One region of the Shewanella sp. MR-4 genome, then DNA from elsewhere that is predicted to be linked to it. Evidence: predicted binding sites of a transcription regulator. Region 1 holds the regulator's gene; each other region holds the start of a gene.

Evidence for each region. Region 1 encodes LexA, which represses DNA repair genes until DNA is damaged. Its sites were predicted from a motif close to TACTGTATNNNNATACAGTA; they were not measured.
Region 2: dinG (ATP-dependent DNA helicase DinG) is a predicted target of LexA. The motif match lies at 1,146-1,165, and genes of this name have one in related genera.
Region 3: recG (ATP-dependent DNA helicase RecG) is a predicted target of LexA. The motif match lies at 1,252-1,271, and genes of this name have one in related genera.

What each region holds. Positions count from the first base shown of each region.
Region 1 covers NC_008321.1:4,526,353-4,528,628, forward strand. The annotation lists gene plsB (glycerol-3-phosphate 1-O-acyltransferase PlsB) at 1-622, opposite strand, end outside; gene lexA (transcriptional repressor LexA) at 784-1,404, shown strand; gene SHEWMR4_RS19785 (cell division inhibitor SulA) at 1,401-1,913, shown strand.
Region 2 covers NC_008321.1:2,937,198-2,939,473, reverse strand. The annotation lists gene dinG (ATP-dependent DNA helicase DinG) at 1-1,122, opposite strand, end outside; gene SHEWMR4_RS12980 (DNA polymerase II) at 1,263-2,276, shown strand, end outside.
Region 3 covers NC_008321.1:376,605-378,880, forward strand. The annotation lists gene recG (ATP-dependent DNA helicase RecG) at 1-1,235, opposite strand, end outside; gene SHEWMR4_RS01880 (ABC transporter substrate-binding protein) at 1,617-2,276, shown strand, end outside.

The DNA.
Region 1 (2,276 bases):
TCACCTTGCGTTGGCGGCGGAAATGTACTCTGGCCACCCGCGCTAGTTTATGGGCAATCCCCATATCGGTGCCGTGTTCATCGGCCATGTAACGCAGCGATACCGCATTAGAAAACTGCACAAAGTTGTGACGACCTAAAAATAAGATCATCAAGCACTTACGTAACCAAGTTGGATTCTCGCGCTCAAGAACAGCTGCCTTCATGGTGTCGTCTTCTTTACCCGGAGTACGGCCCCAATACAGACTGACAGGCACCAGCTGAATATCTAACTCTGGCTTTTCCTTATGGACGGCCAACAGGCGCATAAAACATTCGAGGAATGGCTCATTACTGGCACGCTCGCCAAACAAAGGCTTACGGCCTTCGAGGCAAACGACGCGGGGCGCGACAACGCCATTTACCACGAGCGGCTCATAGGGGCTTGGCAAACCCAGCTTAGTGGTGATTTCGCTTAACGCAGCAATATCACTCAGGGATTCTGTTTTCATTACATAAGCAAGCGGTCTGGACGCGTCCAGATTCAGATCGGCAAAGGGATCCTGCGGCACAACAATAGTGTGCACTAAGTGTTTTTGAATCCAGCGTAATGATTTCAACCAAAGAGAGTCTTGTTTAGGCATTATTCTTATGCAATGTAAGTACGTTCATTAGCCCCATAGAATACCAGATTCTAGGGAATATTCGCTAATACTCTCCAATCGCGTTAAAAAGTGGTTAATACTTGCACTACGAATAATACTGTATATACTAACAGTAACTGTATAGAAAAACAGGAAAGAACATGAGACCGTTGACGCCACGCCAAGCCGAAATTTTAGAGCTGATTAAACGTAATATTGCCGAGACTGGCATGCCACCCACCCGGGCCGAAATCGCCACCCGTTTGGGTTTTAAAAGTGCAAATGCCGCCGAGGAACACCTTAAGGCATTGGCGAAAAAAGGCTGCATCGAGATCATGCCTGGCACTTCCCGCGGGATCCGCCTCCCAGTTGAGGAAGAAGATAACAGCGAATCTGGCTTACCACTAATTGGCCAAGTGGCTGCGGGCGAACCTATCCTCGCCCAAGAGCATGTCGAACAGTATTACCAAGTCGACCCCAGCATGTTCCACCCAGCCGCCGATTTCTTGCTGCGCGTCAGAGGCGACAGTATGAAGAACATCGGCATCCTCGAAGGGGATCTGCTCGCCGTTCATAAAGTACAGCAAGCGCGCAATGGCCAAGTAGTTGTTGCTCGCGTTGACGATGATGTAACAGTTAAACGCTTTGAAAAGAAAGGGAATCTCGTTTATCTACATGCTGAAAATGAAGATTACTCCCCGATTAAAGTCGATTTAAGTTTCCAAAGTCTAACAATTGAAGGGCTCGCCGTAGGGGTGATCCGCAATGGAGATTGGCTATGAACAAACTACTAGGTAATGCCCCGCGTCACCCCGGTTTATGGCTCGATGCGGTACGCGAAACCGATACAGACTGGCAGCATACGCCTATCATCACTATGCCCACCGAGAGCCAAGGGCGCCAAGAGCTAATGCAACTTAGCAAACAATTGGCACAACTGAGCCAACAAGGCCGCTGGGTCGTGCTCATCAACCCACCCAGTATTGGCTACAAACAGTTACTGGCCAGCGCTGGCGTGCGTATGGATCGTGTACTCTTAGTCCATGCGAAAGATGAAGTGGAAACCCTGTGGGCCATGGAAAAAGCCTTAACCAGTGGCACTTCCAGCGCAGTAATTACTTGGATCCACTCACTCGATGCCCGCGATAATCGTCGTTTACAAATTGTGGCCAAGAGCGCCCGCGCCATGGGAATCGTGCTCGAAGGTGTCGTAAATCACTCATCTACGGACGCGACACTCAAGCAACCAGCTCACTTTGCCCAAGGTAGTTTTTTTAGCTCTGTTCATTAAAATTTTTGCACTGCGTATTTAGCCTTGAAAGCCGCCTCACCTGTGAATGTGGGGCTTTTTTTTTGGCAATTTTTCAGACAATTAGAAAAAGAAGTGATCTTGATCAATTTTTAAACAGCAAGTATGTTTGATTCAGGCGAGCATAATATATCGCCCGTTTAGGCAAAAAATATCGACGATTTATCGAATATCTCTTGCCCACAAAAATCGAGAATAATGGGTTTATTCAGCAGTATGTGCCAGTGTGGCTAATACCAGCAGTAACAATACTTAATCAAAAGTAAGCCGCCAACGCACGTTGAAGTCAGAGAAGCTTTTTTGGGAACTGAAGAGTTTGCATAGAGTTGAGACTTACTGTGTTGC
Region 2 (2,276 bases), 1.6 Mb from region 1:
GCCATCTTTGATCGCCTCAGCCAGCAATAATTGCATCTTGTTAAATTGCTTGAGGGCAAGATTGGAGGTGGCCGCGAGATTCTCGGCGGGGATTTTCAGTGCATCGGGCAATTTGCCGTGTTCGAACCGATAGCGGCTCTCAGGATTAGCAAACTGCTTGGTCTGGGTATCACAGAAGTGGGCGACTTGATTGAGCTGAGCGATTAAGTCACCGATATGATCCTGCATCGCCTGCGCTGGGGCAATGATATTGTTGCTCTTTATCTGATTTTGTAACTTGGCGCTGGTCTTACCGACTTTTTCGAGCCAGTCGGCGGCGCCTCTAAGCGTTGCCTGTGCGCTAGAAAAGTCCCGGGCGACGATAGGTAAGTGGTGAGCTTCGTCAATGACATAAAATACGTCTTCGGGATCGGGCAAAATCACCCCGCCCCCCAGCTCTAAGTCGGCAAACAGCAAACTGTGGTTGGCGATCAGTACATCCCAAGTGTCCACATCCTCGCGGGCCTTGTGAAACGGGCAATTACGATGACTGGCAAGTTGCCGATGACAACTGTGTTTATCGCAGGCGATTTGTTGCCAGAGATGGTCCGGTATCGGTGTCGATAACGTATCGATTTCACCGTTCCAGCGGCCTTCATTAAAGTCGCTTAGCAGCTCCTGCAACATGGCAATTTGGCTGTTATCTGGCTTTGTTTGCCACATGGCCATTTGGGTACTGTTATCATCGCCGATTAGCATGGCAAGTTTGGATAAACAGACATAACGCTGGCGCCCTTTTACCAGACCAAAGCGAAAGTTTAGCCCTGATTGTTCGAGAAAAAACGGTAAGTCTTTGTGCAGTAACTGCTCCTGCAGCGCCACGGTTGCTGTGGCGATACAGACCTTTTTCTTACTCGCAAGTGCAAGCGGAATGGTGCCTAAAATATAAGACAATGATTTACCAATCCCCGTACCCGCTTCGACCACTATGATGCGTCTATCTTTGTCATAGTCGCCAGCAAGAGTCTTAGAGATTTCTGCCACCATAAAATTTTGCTCGCGGCGTGGCCTAAAATTAGGCAAAGCGGCGGCAATATCTTTATAGATAGCGCGGATCTGGTTTTTTACGTTGTCAGGTAACATGCGGCACTACTTTATCGAATTAATGCTGTACATAATAACAGTGATTGCATAGCCTAAGAAACTTTTCTGCCATTTTATGGCAATTTTATTCTGTGTCCCGAGAATCAATAAGCAGCGAGAGCCTTAGAGTGAAACCGCAGTTGAATCCCCCCGAGAGTCTGACGCCTGAAACGGCTGCGCCAGTGAGTGTACAGGGACGCGTCCTCACGCGCCATGCTATTACGCGTGGTGCAACGCTTGTGCTGCAGTATTATCTCGCCACCGTTTCAGGCCCTGTGCTGGTGGAGTTACCTGGCTCTGAGTACATTTGTTTTTGTCATCAAAGCGATATGTCGGCATTGCAGTTACAAACGCCGGGGCAGGCACTGCGCTTTGTACCGCTTGCACTTAAAAGCTTTAAAAGACAATCCGTGGCGGCGATTTATGCCCAGTCGAGCAGTGTGTATCGTCACTTACAGCGGATAGCGACGGATGCTGGCATTCCCTTATTTGAGGCGGATATCCGTCCCGAGCAGCGTTTTTTAATCGAGCGTTTTGTCGCGCTCGATGTGGCATTTTTAGGGCATTTTGTCAGCAACGCTGGCATAGATGAACAATTGCCCATTTTTAGCGCTGTACGCGCGAAAGCCGTTGCGCCGCAGCCAGAAATAAAATTGCGTTCAATCTCCCTCGATTTTGAATGCAGTTTTGACGGATTACTCTATTCCGTGGCCCTTTATGGGCGCGATGCGCAATCTCAGCCCTATGAAAAAGTCATTATGGTGGGTGAGCCGCAGCTTGATGCTGCAATCTACATCGAATGGGTGAGCGATGAAGCGGCGCTTATCCATCGTCTCATCGCTTGGTTTACTGAGTTTGATCCCGATGTGATCATTGGTTGGTCTGTGGTGACCTTTGATTTGGCCCTATTATATCGGCGTGCGTTGCTGCACCGGATCCCGCTGCGTATCGGCCGCGGTGGCGCGCTTCTCGAATGGAAGGTTGAAAATAAATTTCGGCCAGAAACCTTAAGCTTGCCGGGAAGAGTGGTGCTCGATGGTATCGATTGGTTAAAGGCGGCCTTTTATCAATTCGAACGTTTCTCCTTGGAGTTTGTTGCCCAAACTTTACTCGGTGAAGGCAAAGCGATTCATGATGTAGAAAATCGATCCCAA
Region 3 (2,276 bases), 560 kb from region 1:
CCTTTTTCCCTGAGTCCCATCCGTTGGTGAACCCCGAACCTGTGCTGCTCATCAATAATGATCAAGGCCAGTTTGTTGAAAGTGACCTGCTGCTGGAAGATAGCATGGGTGCCTATCACCATTTGTGCATCGCCCGATTCAATATCGGCTAAGGATTGCGCCCGCGCCTTGCCTTTAAGTTTGCCCGCCAGCCATCCGACTTTTAATCCCAAGGGTTCAAACCAGGCGGCAAAGTTAGCCGCATGCTGCTCGGCGAGTAATTCGGTAGGCGCCATCATGGCCACTTGGTAACCATTTTCGATGGCTTGCAAGGCGGCGAGGGCGGCGACTAAGGTTTTACCCGAACCCACATCACCTTGGACTAAACGCATCATGGGGTGCGGTTGCTCTAAGTCTTTACCAATCTCGGCGACGACTCTTTGCTGGGCGCCCGTCGGTTTAAAGGGCAATGAGGCGAGAAAGGGATTCAATAGTTGGCCGCTGGCGAGCATGGTCACGGCGGCGTCGAGATTGCTGCGCTGCCTGAGGCGGAGCATGCTGAGGTTATGGGCGAGCAGTTCTTCTTGCACCAGCCGTTGCTGCGCTGGATGCTGGCCGAGCTCTAAGTCAAATTGTGATATTCCAGCGTGGGGGCGATGTAGGGTTTGCAGCGCCTGTTTCAAGCTCATGCTGTTGGGCTGTAAATTGGTGGGTAATAACTCGGTCAAACCGCCGTCTTCTAATAATTCGAGGGCTTGCTCGGTGAGCTTAATCCAACTCGCCTGTTTAAGTCCTTCCGTAGTGGGATAAATCGGCGTGAGGGTATCGCTTAAATGAATGTCTTCACCGGGATACACAATTTTGTACTCGGGATGGACGATTTCAGCCTGATGATTGCCACGGCGAATTTCACCGTAGGCGCGGATCATTAAGCCATTTTGCATCGCATTGCGTTGCGCCATCGAAAAGTTAAAGAAGCGTAGGCTCATGCTGCCAGTATTATCCCGCACATTGCACACCAGCATGCGTTTGCGGCCTTGAATGATTTGTGTCGACTGGATTTCGGCTTCAATGGTGCCGTAATTTCCCGGCATTAAGGCGGCAATAGGATAAATCTGAGTGCGGTCTTCGTAGCGCAGGGGTAAGTGAAACAGCAGATCTTGTACTGTTGTGATGCCGAGCTTTGCGAGTTTTTCCGCCACCCTTTTGGCGACGCCTTTGAGGTCGGTGATCGGAACAAGATCCAATTGCTGCAAGTCGTTAGCGCTCAATCACTGTGAATTTATACATATATTAACAGAGAATAAGCGTAAGGCAATCTTGGACTTAACCATGGTCACAGGCCGAGTGAATAGGGGGCTTGGAAATGTAACATTCACATCAAAGGATGAATTTTATCTAATATAAATTCAATTATTAAAATGAATATTTCATCACTACAGGCCTATACCTTAGATAAAAATAAATATTTTTTGTTATAAAGTTCATTTTTTATTATTTTGTGGTTTAATCGGCTCATTAGTTGTAATTGTGATATTTGGATTGTGGTGCGGTGACAAGGTTGTGAGTCGAAAATAATAAAGTTACCTCCAGTGACGGAACACATTTGGGGAAACACCGTCGAGGAGAACTCGCCTTTGCGTCTATGGTATTTGAGTTGTTTATTTATAGGTTTGCTGTGTTCCACGTCGCCTGCATGGGCCAAATTAGAGGTGGCCTTTTTTAACCCAGGTGCTGCAACGGATAGCTTTTGGGGCGATGTCGATAAATTAATGGAAGTGGCTGCAACTCGGCTCGATATTAATTTGCAAATTATTCATTCTGACCGTAATCATTTTAAAATGATTAGTCAGTTAGATGAATTATTAAAATCTGGTCGTTCGATTCCAACGCATATTGTTTTAGTGAATGAGAAGCAGTCAGCAATAAAAATGTTGCAGATGCTTTATGGCTATCCCATATATGTGCAGTTGATACTGAATGATATTTCACTGGCTGAGCGGGAAACCTTATTAGCGGATCCGCATTGGCAAACCTATTTATTACCCGCCATTATTCCCGATAACTATGCGATTGGTGCTGAGACGGCTAAGACTCTATTAAGTGGTTTACAGGATAAAAAAGCTAAGGTTTTATTAATTTCGGGCGATAAGTCTACGCCCGCCTCTGTGCTACGCACTCAAGGGGCGAACGATTACTTTTTTATGCAACCGAATGTCACTGTGACCCAAACCGTCTATGGGCAGTGGCGCGAGGACATCGCCTATGGGCAGGCTTTAACACTGCTCTCACGCTAT